2 regions of the Streptomyces canus genome follow, and region 1 is predicted to be linked to the other one. Evidence: riboswitches for the same ligand, from Rfam matches in the RefSeq annotation. Region 1 holds a riboswitch; the other holds the start of a gene.
What was found. Region 1 has a riboswitch for ZMP and ZTP ahead of OG841_RS18260 (glycine hydroxymethyltransferase). Riboswitches for the same ligand answer to the same signal wherever they lie in the genome.
Positions count from the first base shown of each region.

Region 1 (6,215 bases):
ACGAGCATGCGGTGGCCGTAGTCGGTGAGCACGGACTCCGGATGGAACTGCACGCCCCACAGCGGCCGGCTGCGGTGCCTGAGCCCCATCAGCACGCCGTCCTCGGCCCAGGCGGTGGCCTCCAGCGCCTGCGGGAGCGGCTCGGACACGGCCAGCGAGTGGTAGCGGACCGCGGTGAAGTCCTGCGGCAGCCCCCGGAACAGGTCCCGTCCGTCGTGCCGGACCGTCGACAGATGACCGTGTCGCGGCTGCGGGGCGGGTTCCACCCGGCCCCCCTCGCCGAGCGCGATGCCCTGGTGCCCCAGACAGACGCCGAGCACGGGGATCGGCGACGCGGTGAGCACGGCGGTGCTCAGTCCGAAGTCGCGCGGCTCGGCCGGGTGCCCGGGTCCGGGCGAGACCACGACATTGTCGAATCCCGCGAGGTATGCCCCGAGATCGGGAAGGGCGCCGACCGCGTCGTTGAGGACGACGACCGGTTCCTCGCCGTTGACCTCGGCGACCAGCTGGAACAGGTTGTACGTGTACGAGTCGTAATTGTCGATGAGCAGGGTCTTCACCCGCCCACCTCCCTCGGTTCGTTCCGGACCTATGCGGTCCGTCTTTTGTGCCGTCCGCGAAGGGCCTGGAGCGGCGGATACAGCCATTTCCTCAAGAAACGCTGAAGCCGGGGCATGAGAATCCAGGTGACGAGAGCCGTCACACACAGGCACAACAGCAGTGTGCGGATGAGCGGATTGAGTCCGCCGAGATAAGGAAGAGCGATCAGATTGAACAGGAGCACCGGCGGAAAAACCGCGCTCATGTTCACGAACCACAGTTTCCATTTCGCCGGCGGGGCGGGCGCCTTCGGTGTCGTGGTCTGCGAGTCGAACCACATCTTGGAGCCCCGCACGCTCCTGCGTTCCGTTTGCCGGGCGAAGTCCATCGCCCGGTCGTGCCACTGGGTCCGGACGGGCGAATCCTCCCAGGCCCGGGCCGTTCCCTCGCTGGCGAAGCGATAGACCACATGCCACTCCGCCTCTCGGTCGACAAGAACGCCACCTCCAAGGAAGCCCGGCTGCTGCGCACTCGCGGCCAGCATGGCCCACCCCCAGGAGTGGAAGTCGGCCTCACGGCCCGGCACCACGTGATAGGCCACGGTGACGGTGACGGGATTACTGCTCACGCCGTCGTATACGCAAGACCTTCACATCACGTTCAAACCTTCAACGAAGCTCTTTCCGACTGTCCGGATCGTGACTCTTTATCGGCCTTTCGGTCGGCATGGATCATTCTGTCGAGCTGTACCGAAAGTAACTCGATCAACCCCTTACGAAATTCGGGAAGGGGAATGCGCGGAGGAATGTTCCGGGGCCTCCCCGAACCTGGCCAGCGCCAACGCCCCCGCGACGGCCACGGCGAACCCCAGCACCGCCGCCCACGCCAGCCCCTCCCGGGTGCGGTCCCCGAGCCACACCACCCCCACCAGCGCCGGCCCGATCGTCTCCCCGATCACCATCCCGGCGGTCGCCGTGGTCACCGAACCCCGCTGCAGCGCCGAGGTCAGCGACAGAAAGGCCGCACCACCGCCGACGAGGAGTGCGTACGTCGCCGGGTTGCCCAGCAGCGCCGACGGCGTGAGCGAGTCGATCAGGCGTACCGCCACCTCGACCACCCCGAAGCCGAACCCGGCCCCCAGCCCGAGCGCCAACGCCCGTCCCCGCTCCGGCAGTCGCCCACCGAGCAGCGCGAGCCCCAGCACGGCCAGTGCCGTCCCGAGCATCGCGTACTTCAAGGCCGACGGCCCGCTCCGGTCGCCCTCCGTCCCGGACGCGATCCCCAGCAGCGCCATCCCCGCGCACACCACCCCGACGGCACCCCACTCGCCCGCGCTCAGCCGGACCCGCAGCAGCCGCGCCGACACCACCGCGGTCACCGCGAGACTCGACGCGAGCGCCGCGCCCACCGCGTAGATCGGGACCGACCGCAACGCGGCGATCTGCAGCAGGAACCCCACCCCGTCCAGCGCCAGCCCCGCCAGATACCGCCACTGCCGCACCGCCCCCAGGAACAGCGTCACCGCGAACGCCGTCCCCTCGCCGTCGCGACCGCCCGTATCCGCCGCGCGCGCAGCCATCGCCTGCAGCACGGTGGCCGTCCCGAAACACACGGAGGCACCCAGAGCACACACCATTCCAAAGAGCACGCAGTGACCTTAGGGGAGGTGGTGAGGGGTGGGTTGGTTTCGGACCAGCTCTCACTGATCTCCAACTGTCCGCCGGACGCGAGCCGTGTCCCCGAGGCCGTGTCCGCGAGCGGTCGGCGAAAACGCGTTGCCGACCCCGTCCGATCGCGTTACGGTCGGCGCACTCTGACGCACACGCTCTCTGGAACCATCGCCGCAGAACGGGAGCAGGTCCGCGCACAGCGCGCGGCACCACGGAGGGGCGGCACCGGATCCGGCCGACCGGCGGATCTCGTACGCCCTCCGGAGGACTCTCCCATGAACATCGGCCTCGGCCTCCCCATCGACGACCCCGCCCAGTTGCTCACCTGGGCCCGGCGCGCCGACGCGAGCCCCTTCAGCACCCTCGGCCTGCTCGACCGCCTCGTCTACGACAACCCCGAGCCCCTCGTCACCCTGGCGATCCTCGCCGGCGCCACGTCCCGCATCCGCGTCCAGACCGAGGTACTGATCGCACCGCTCCACAACACCGCCCTGCTCGCGAAGCAGACCGCGACCCTCGACCGCCTCTCCGGCGGCCGCTTCACGCTCGGCATCGGCGTCGGAGGGCGCGAGGACGACTGCCTGGCCGCCGGCACCGACCTCCACCGCCGAGGCCGCCGCCTCGACGAACAGATGACCCTGCTGCGCCGCACCTGGTCCGGCGAGCCATACGGCGAAGGCATCGACCCCATCGGTCCTGCCCCCACCACCCCCGGTGGCCCGGAGGTGCTGTTCGGCGGCTTCGCCCCCGCTGCCCTCGACCGCGTCGGCCGCTTCGGCGACGGCTTCCTCGGCGCCGCCCTGCCGCCCTCCTTCATGTCCAACCTGTTCCGCGCCGCCGAAACGGCCTGGCAGAAACACGACCGCCCCGGCCACCCCCGTCTGGTCGCCCAGGCGAACGTCGCTCTCGGCCCCGACGACACCCTGGACCGGGCCCGCCGCAACCTCCGCGACTACTACGCCTTCAGCGGCCACGTCGCGTACATGGAGGCCGGCCTGCTCACCACACCGCGGCAGATCCGCGAGGCCGCCGACGCCTACGTCGGCATCGGTGCCGACGAGGTGATGCTCTACTGCTGGGCCTCGGACGCCGACCAGATCGACCGCCTCACCGACGCGCTGTTCTGACGTCCTGCACCGCCCCGGCTTCGAGGCCCCGGCCCTTGGCCCGGCCTCGAAGCCGTCGCTCGCATGGTGGACGTCGCGCCGGGGTCGTTCCACGTGCCCGGTAGGCTGGCCGACAGGCCGTGACTGGCGCGCTGGGATGGGACGGACCATCGGGGAGCGGCCTGTGAATGACCAAGTGCCGTGCGCCTGGGCCGAACCGTGATCCGTGACCGCTTCAAGCCACGCAGCCCGGAGGCCGCCATGTCAGAGCAGCAGCCCCTGTCCACCGAGTCCACGGCCTTCCGCGCCGCTCTCGACGTGATCCGCGCCGTCGAGCCGCGCGTCGCCGACGCCATCGGCCAGGAGGTCCACGACCAGCGCGAGATGCTCAAGCTGATCGCCTCCGAGAACTACGCCTCCCCGGCCACCCTCCTCGCGATGGGCAACTGGTTCAGCGACAAGTACGCCGAGGGCACCGTCGGCCGCCGCTTCTACGCCGGCTGTCGCAACGTCGACACCGTCGAGTCCCTGGCCGCCGAGCACGCCAAGGAGCTCTTCGGCGCCCGGCACGCCTACGTCCAGCCGCACTCCGGCATCGACGCCAACCTCGTCGCCTTCTGGTCCGTCCTCGCCCAGCGTGTCGAGGTCCCCGCCCTGGAGAAGGCCGGCGTCCGCCAGGTCAACGACCTCTCCGACGCCGACTGGGCCGAGCTCCGCCAGGCCTTCGGCAACCAGCGCATGCTCGGCATGTCCCTGGACGCCGGCGGTCACCTCACCCACGGCTTCCGACCCAACATCTCCGGCAAGATGTTCGACCAGCGCTCCTACGGCACCGATCCCTCCACCGGTCTGGTCGACTACGACGCGCTGCGCGCCTCGGCCCGTGAGTTCAAGCCGCTGATCATCGTCGCCGGCTACTCGGCCTACCCCCGTCTGGTGAACTTCCGGATCATGCGCGAGATCGCCGACGAGGTCGGCGCCACGCTCATGGTCGACATGGCGCACTTCGCCGGTCTCGTCGCCGGCAAGGTGCTCACCGGCGACTTCGACCCGGTCCCGCACGCCCAGATCGTCACCACCACCACCCACAAGTCGCTGCGCGGCCCGCGCGGCGGCATGGTGCTGTGCGACGACTCCCTCAAGGACCAGGTCGACCGCGGTTGCCCGATGGTCCTCGGCGGCCCGCTCCCGCACGTCATGGCCGCCAAGGCCGTCGCCCTCGCCGAGGCACGTCGGCCCTCCTTCCAGGACTACGCCCAGCGGATCGTCGACAACTCCCGCGCCCTGGCCGAGGGCCTGATGCGCCGCGGTGCCACCCTGGTCACCGGCGGCACCGACAACCACCTCAACCTGATCGACGTCGCCTCCTCCTACGGCCTCACCGGCCGCCAGGCCGAGGCCGCCCTGCTCGAGTCGGGCATCGTCACCAACCGCAACGCCATCCCGGCCGACCCCAACGGCGCCTGGTACACCTCCGGCATCCGCATCGGCACCCCCGCCCTGACCACCCGTGGCCTGGGCACCGCCGAGATGGACGAGGTCGCCGGTCTCATCGACCGCGTCCTCACCACCACGGAGCCCGGCACCACCAGCAAGGGCGCCCCCTCCAAGGCCCAGCACATCCTGGACCCGAAGGTCGCGGACGAGATCTCCCACCGGGCCACCGACCTCGTGGCCGGTTTCCCGCTGTACCCGGAGATCGACCTCGGCTGACGCACGTCCTCTCTTGAGTTGTCAAAGACCGGTGACTCCTAGAGATCGATGAGTTCCTGTCGTGGCTCATCCCGCGGCGGTCCGGCTCCTGGCCCGACCGCCGCGCGGCGTATCAGCCGCGTGCCGCCGACTCCCGCTGCGAATCCCACGGCGAGCCCCGGCACCGCCCACCACCCGCCATGCTCCGGGCCCGTCGAGCTCTTGGCCTCCGCCTTTTCCCGCCCCTCCCCGGGGCCGCCGGCGAGGCCCGCCCGGTCCAGCTGATCGAAAACCGCCCGCGGCGCACGGTGCCAGCGGATGTCGTCGTCCTCCCGCTCCGGTGCCGGATCCGAGCGCACCCACGGCGTGCCGTCCCCTGTCAGGAACAGCTGGTCCTGCCGCGCCACCGCCACATCACCCCCCGGCGCCGAATCCGTCCGAGGCCAGCCACCGACACCCGTCAGTCCCCACACGACGGTTAACCGCACTGCTGGATACCGGCCCTCCTCCCAGGCGCCGGACACCCGCTCCGTGCCTGAGCGCGTCGGCTGCAGCAGCTGCCACAGGCGGGTGAAGTACGGCTCGTCGGAACGCACGGCCTCCGTCCGCCCCGAGCCGCCGGTGACGACCATCGCCAGGTCGGGCCGGTCGGGGCCGGCTCCCCGCGTCTGCTGTGCCGCCACGGCAGCCGCCGGCGCCCCGAGCACGGTCACCGCCACCACCGCTGGTGCCAGCGCTGCCAATGTCCTGCGCGGCCCGAGCCGCACCCCTGTGTGTCTGCTCCGCACTGCCATCCCCCTCGATCGAACAGCCTCGCTATCTCCAGCTCGCGGGCACCTCCTTTCGTCACAGATCACGCAGCTCCTGACGAGGTCCCGGCTCCCGGCGCACACGGTGCCCTCGCATCCGCAGAGCGAACGGCCGCAGCACCAGCGCCAGTACGGCTCCGGCCGCAATCCCCGGAAGCGCCCACCACCACTCGGTGCCGTCGTCGGCCGTGGAGGCCGGGCCCACAGACGCCTGCGTGGGCATGGCCCCCGCGTCGCTCCCCGGCTCCTGCCCGGGCGCCGGGAAGATGGCATGGCCCTCGCCGGAGACCTTGCCCATCACTCCCAAGTCCTTCAGCAAGGCGCGCAGTTGAGGTGGATTCTTTGTGCGGTGCCAATGGCCGTTCACCGACTCGGGGACGTGCTCGGCGGTGCGTATC
Region 1 covers NZ_CP107989.1:4,074,209-4,080,423, reverse strand. Annotated here, with positions in the region: gene pabB (aminodeoxychorismate synthase component I) at 1-560, opposite strand, end outside; gene OG841_RS18275 (antibiotic biosynthesis monooxygenase) at 590-1,168, opposite strand; gene OG841_RS18270 (hypothetical protein) at 1,313-2,176, opposite strand; gene OG841_RS18265 (LLM class flavin-dependent oxidoreductase) at 2,486-3,337, shown strand; ZMP/ZTP riboswitch at 3,447-3,536, shown strand; gene OG841_RS18260 (glycine hydroxymethyltransferase) at 3,578-5,029, shown strand; gene OG841_RS18255 (hypothetical protein) at 5,068-5,802, opposite strand; gene OG841_RS18250 (hypothetical protein) at 5,855-6,215, opposite strand, start outside.

Region 2 (6,215 bases), 5.9 Mb from region 1:
GATGACCAACGCCGAGTATGCGGACTTCCCCGCCTGCAACGCCGAGACGAACCGGCGGCTGATGCGCGGCATCGACCTCAAGCGAGACTGGCTCTACGCAAGTACACGGGCGATCGAGGTCGACAAGGCGGTCAAGCGCGACCCCCGCCTCCGTGCGGCATGGGAGGTGTGGTCCCGCTGTGTGGCACAACAAGGATTCACCCGCTATCCCGACCCCGTCGCGGCGTACACGGACACCGCCTGGCAGCGGGGCAGTGACGGCAACACCCGCCATACGCAGCGGGAGCGGGGCACCGCCGCCGCGGACGTCACCTGCAAACGCCGCCACCATACGGCCGAACTCTGGCACGCTGCACGGGCGCGGAAGCAGGCCGTGGACATCACACGGCACCGCGACCGCTACGCCGCCGGACTGCAGGCCCTGCGGACGTACCGATCCAACATCGCCGAGGTGCTGCGAAAGCTCGGCTAGCGGGGCGCCGATGCATGACGGTGAGTCCCGCGAGAGTGGACGGATATGTGGCCACCGCTCAGCCGACTGACCTTGAGCCCCACGCATTCCGTCACCCGGAGCATCGCATTTCGTCTGTTCCCCAGTACGGCCCCAGGTCTCGCTCAGAGTCGAACTCGCCGAACAGCAGTGTGCAGTCCAGCTACCAGTACACCTGCGCGCACCGCGCGAGCACGGCCGCCCCGATCCCGCGTCGACGGGTGTCCTCGGGCACGGCCACCGCTTTGATCTTCGCGTACGTCAGCATTCGACAGCAGGACGGGCTGCCTGCTGCCCGGCAGCCGGGCGAGCCCGGAGACGACCGTCCCCGAGGGCACACCGAGCTGCGTACCGACGGAGAATCGGCGGAGAATCGGCGGAGAATCGGCGGGCAGCCGAAGTGCTGGATCAGGCCAACTGCGAGAATGGGCGTGGCGACGATCAGAAGCTTCTGATCTTCTCTTGGGCATGACATCACATATCCGGCTGCGATTAGTTCTAGGGCCCGCGGCATTAACTTCTGCGCTACTGGGCGGCCTCGTCTATGTTGCTGGTGCCGTCACCGGCGAGACGAGCGCCTCCAACGTCGCCGCCCGGCCGGGGAGCAGTGCCCCCTCCGGCTCCGCCCTGAGCAAGACGTTGCAGGAACTTGAGAAGTCCTACGACGGGCGTATCGGTGCGGTGGGCATGGACCTTGGGACGGGTAGAACGGTTGGCTACCGGGCCGATGAGCGCTTCCCGTTCAACTCCATGTTCAAGGTGTTCGCGTGCGCGGCAGTGCTGCACAAAGCGCGCACCAGCGACCCCGGGCTGATGGACAAGGTGGTTCGCTGGAAGCCTGCCGAGATGGCCGAGCTGACCGCGAACTCCCCAGAAACGACTGAATACACCGACACCGGCATGACACCTGCACAGCTGTGCCGCGCCGGGATCACCAAATCCGACGGCTTCGCGGGCAACACACTGCTGAAGCAGATCAGCGGGCCGCGCGGGCTGACCGAGTTCTTCCGCGCGGCCGGTGATGGGACGAGCCGCCTGGACCGACCGGAACCGTGGCTGACCGAGTGGAAGCCCGGCGAAAAGCGCGACACCACCACCCCCGCAGCGGCCGCACGGACCTTCACCGAGCTCACCACAGGTAAGACCCTCCATCCCCGTGACCGAGCGCGACTGGTCGCCTGGCTGAAGGCCAGCTTCACCGGCGCCAACCGGATCCGTGCGGGACTCCCCAAGGACTGGACGGTCGGCGACAAGACCGGCACCGGCGGCGCGAGAAACTACGGCACCGCCAATGACCTGGCCATCGTCTGGACACCCCGATCGAACGCGCCGATCGTCTTGTCGGTGTTCACCAACCGCAACCTCAACAACACCCCGCACGATGACAAGGTGATCGCTTCCACCGCGAACGCGCTGGCCAAGGCCCTCGGCAGGTTGTGACCGGCAGCTGGAGGAAACCCTCCAGCCAACGTTTCAGCCGCCCGTCCGTGCAACTCTGTCCGGCCGCCACGGGGCGCGGAAGGCTCGAGTGCGGGCCAGGTGGTGTTCCACCGCCAGGCCGACCAGGAGTCGGCGTCGCCGAACGGGCCGGAGCGTTCCGCGAGCATCGCGAGGGCCTGGTCACGGGCAGCGTCCCCGGCCCGGTGCTTGGGATCGTGACGATGCCGAGCCGACGCACGTGCGCGTACTCGTCTTCGTCCTTCCACTGCCAGCTGGTCAGATCGGGGGCGACGACCAGGTCCACGGTGAGGTCGAAGGTGTCGAACCCATCGCGTACCGAACGGTGGGGTGCTGGAAGTTCACGTACCAGTCCGCAGCCCGCCAATGGCGTAGAAGGCGTTGACGGTGTACCACGCCGCGGGCGGTTTCCACAGCAGCAGCTCGGTCTCCTGCCACACGGCGCCGGGCAGCTCCCACACTCCCCTCGCCCTCGCACCGAACGCCTCGGTGCGCACTGTACGGTCACCGTCCGCACGGCCCTTGACATACAGGGCCGGCCAGCGGGTCTCGGCTCCCGGCGGACAGGCTGCCACCAGGGCCTCCATGAGGGAGCGTCACATCTGGCGATATCCGGTACGGCGCGCCCCGGCGCAGACGCGGGAATTGAGCACCACACTCACCGACCGTGACGGCTCCCCGCAATCGCTGACAGAGACCGATTGACGACTCATCACCACCTTCGGCCCCCGGTTGTGACTCCCCGCCCGTGGTCAGACCGCAGGTGCTTCCGCGAACCGGTCCGAGGTCACATGGAGGGCTTGTGCTGACGCTCGCGGTCTCGGCCGTCTGATGCGCACGGGGAGTGGTCAGCCGGTGTCGCAGGGCACGACTACCGCTCAGGCCGCCGTGCCGTACGCATCACGCCGTCACTCCGCCTCGGCGCGTGCCTCGAGGTCTTCGATGCCGGTGGGGCGTCCGGCCCGCGTCCACCGCGCGTACAGGCCGGCCGCGATGAGGAGGGTGGCCACCAGGGACAGCATCGGCCAGCCCCGGAGCAGGTTCACCGCCAGGGTGAAGGCGACGGCCACGGCGGCCAGGGCGTTGACCCAGGCCAGGGCCGTTTTGTCCTCGCGGAGGGCAAAACGGGCCATGGCGACGAGTCCGACGAGGAAGCTGACGAAGACGGCGACCGCGTAGAACAGCACGAGTTTCTGCTCCTGGCCCGCCGCGGCGACGATGATCAGTGCTGCGGCAGCGAGGTAGACGACCACCGACCAGTAGGGGGTGTGGTGGCGGTTGACCCGGCCGAGGACCGGCGGCAGCACTCCGGGCTGTTCGGGTGTGCCGGACAGGGCCTTGAGCAGTCCGGGGCCGGCCTGGAAGGAGGAGCTGGCCGCGGCGAGCAGGAGCAGCGAGCTGGTCAGCTGGAAGGCGCTGTAGAGCCAGCCGGGTCCTGCGGCTGCGTGCGCGATGTCGGCGATCTGGGTGGAGTCCGTGCCGGGGATACCGATGTGCAACTGCACGGCCAGCGCGGTCAGGGCCAGAGTCAGCCCTCCGACGATCACGACCAGCAGCGCGAGCGTCCCGCGGCCGAAGCGGCGGCGGTGGGTGTCGTCGAGCTGGCCGAGCTGGGCGATGGCGGTCGACGGCGCCTCGATTCCGGTGGCCAGCGCCATCGCGACCGGGAACGCCAGGACCACCGCGAGCATCGCCGAACGGCCCGGGTCGGCCGAGGTGGCGGCGTGGCCGGTGGCATGGGGCGAGGTGAAGCCGAGGATCAGTACGGCCACGGAGATGATGACGAAGGCCACGGTCATGAAGGCGAACAGCAGCCGTCCGCCGTGCCCGAACCAGGTCAGCCCCGCCACCACGACCAGCAGCAGAAGCGCCATCGGGATGCGCAGCGGAGCAAGCCCTGGGAAGAGGGCGATGACCGCGCTGGTCGCGGCTGCGATCGAGATGCCGATGGTCAGCACGAAGTCGACGACCAGCGCGCCGATGGGCAGGAACGTCCAGCGCGCACCGAACGCACGCCCGGCCGCGGCCGCTGCGCCGCCGCCCTTGGGGAAGCGCCGGACGAGCTGCCAGTAGTTGGCGGTGACGACCACGACGAGCCCGATGACCAGGCTCATCGTGGGCAGCAGCAGCGCCAGGTCGCCATGCAGGGCGCGCAACGCTGCCTCGATCGCGTACGCCACCGAGGAGACGGGGTCAGCGATCACCGCGAAGGCGAACGCGAAGAAGAGAACGGAACGGCGCGGGCCACGGCCGCCCGCGACAGCAGACGGAGCAGCCGCGATGGCGGCGGCCGACTTCGAGACGGTCACGCGAAGACCTTCCTTGGCGTCCCTGCGGACGCATTCGTCGAGGACAGGACACTTCGCCGACCAGACTTCCCGGCACTCCGCCCCCGACACTACGTCAGGGAAGCGCAAGTAAGGCGTTAAGGATGCGTCAGGGTTCCCCACTGGGCTTCGTCCATTGCTGCAGGGCTACGCCGCCGACGTGCCCTCCGTCTGTCGCGGCCCCAAGTTCTGCCGCGAGTTGACTGCGCGCCCCGGCGCGACGCCGAGAAAGATCCCACCCGGCCGCAACTGGCGAAGGTGGACAACCATCGGGGAGCGGCCGTTTTCCCGCGTGAGCGTCGACCGCCTGGGCGCCTGCGTCAGTGATGTCCAGCTGACCCAGGAGGCTATGACGTGGATCCACGGCGACGACGCGACCGCGCTCTCCGACGGCGCGGGCCTCTCCAGGACGCTGTGGCGCTACGAGACGCCGCAGCGTATCGCCACCATGATGCGGACCGCGTTCAAACCCAGTTCCGCGAAGCGGCGCCTGGCCGACGGCTCGCCCTCATTCCACCTCGCGCAGGTCAACGGCTGGCCCGCCGTGCTCGCCGTTCTCGAGAACCGGATCGTGGGCACCGCGGCGTTCGAGATCAGCGACGGCAAGGTCGCGGCGGTGCACGGCTTCGCCGCCGCGGAACGGCTCGCACGCCTCACCCGGACGTGGCGGCAGCACGAACCCGACGCGCCGGTCATCGGCCAGTGGTGACCGGCGACCCCGCCAAGCAATGCGCGGCTCCCGCGAGTGCGGAGACCGATCTGGACAGAGCCTTCCCGCCGTGATCGGCTCCGGCGTGGTCGATGATCCAGCCCGCGCGGCCGGACCGGAATCGATGTGGTCGTACTCGCGGCTCAGGAAGCAGGAGTCACCGCCGATCCGGTTTCCGCAGAGGACTCAGGCCGGGACACCTACCGCCGACACGCTTCCGCCGGACGGCCGAGGGCGACACGTTGCCGCGTCACCATCCCGTCAACAGCAGGTGGTTGAGGAGTAGGGCGAGGACCGCCTGTGCGGTGAGCCAGGCGCGGGGCCGGGTCAGGAACGCGCATGTCGGGAGCAGCCACATCGCGAACGGCAGCCAGATGCGCTCTGTTTCCGCCTTACTCATGCCGGAGAGGTCGGCGGCGAGGAGCGCAAACAGGGCGGCGGAGGCGAGCAGGGCAAGGCGAGGTTCGGCGTCGGAGCGGCGCAGGCACGTGCGAAGACCCTGGCGGATGGGAGTCGCACCGGCTCGTCTGAGCCCGGCCACCGTTGCCGGTCCCACGACGAGTGCCGTGCATGCGAGGTTCGCCCACACCCAGTAGCCGTACGGGCGGATGCCGCCGGCCCCTTGGTAGTAGCGGGTGACCAGCAGGTGATACGCCTCCCACCAGTTGAAGCCCACGAACGTGAACACGGCCGGGACGACGACGAATCCGGCAAGGACGTAGGGGAGGGGGCGCAGCCGTCGGGAGCCGAGCAGCAGGACGCCACCGGCGATCACCGCGAACAGTGTCAGTCCGTACGAGAGATACGCGGTGAGTCCGAAGAGAAGCCCGGAGGCAAGACCTGCCGACCGTGGCCGGTGTCCCGTGACCGCGAGGGCCAGGAACGCGATCGCCCAGGCGGCGACTGCCGCGAAGTACCCGTCCGCGGAGGTGCCCATCCACACGGCCGCCGGGGCCAGGACCAGGAAGGGCGCGGCGCGACGGGCGAGCGCCTCCCCGGACAGCGCTCGTAGGGTGACGAGGACCGCCACCGCCGCTGTCGCCCCGACAGTGATGCACCAGACCCCCGCCCAGGCGCCGCCGCCCAGCCCGATCCGGTCGAGGAGGACGAAGGTGAGCGTAGCCGCGGGCGGATGTCCGGCGACGTGCGCAGGCCAATGGTCGGGTGAGTTGATCAGGATGTGGTGAGTGAAGTCCCGGAGGACGGCGGGGATGTCGAGGAAGCGGTTGAC
Region 2 covers NZ_CP107989.1:9,987,966-9,994,180, reverse strand. Annotated here, with positions in the region: gene OG841_RS45610 (hypothetical protein) at 1-472, shown strand, start outside; gene bla (class A beta-lactamase) at 959-1,930, shown strand; gene OG841_RS45600 (hypothetical protein) at 2,290-2,523, opposite strand; gene OG841_RS45595 (amino acid permease) at 2,857-4,257, opposite strand; ZMP/ZTP riboswitch at 4,511-4,595, shown strand; gene OG841_RS45590 (hypothetical protein) at 4,625-4,984, shown strand; gene OG841_RS45585 (hypothetical protein) at 5,235-6,215, opposite strand, start outside.
Region 2: another riboswitch for ZMP and ZTP. It lies ahead of OG841_RS45590 (hypothetical protein); the one in region 1 lies ahead of OG841_RS18260 (glycine hydroxymethyltransferase).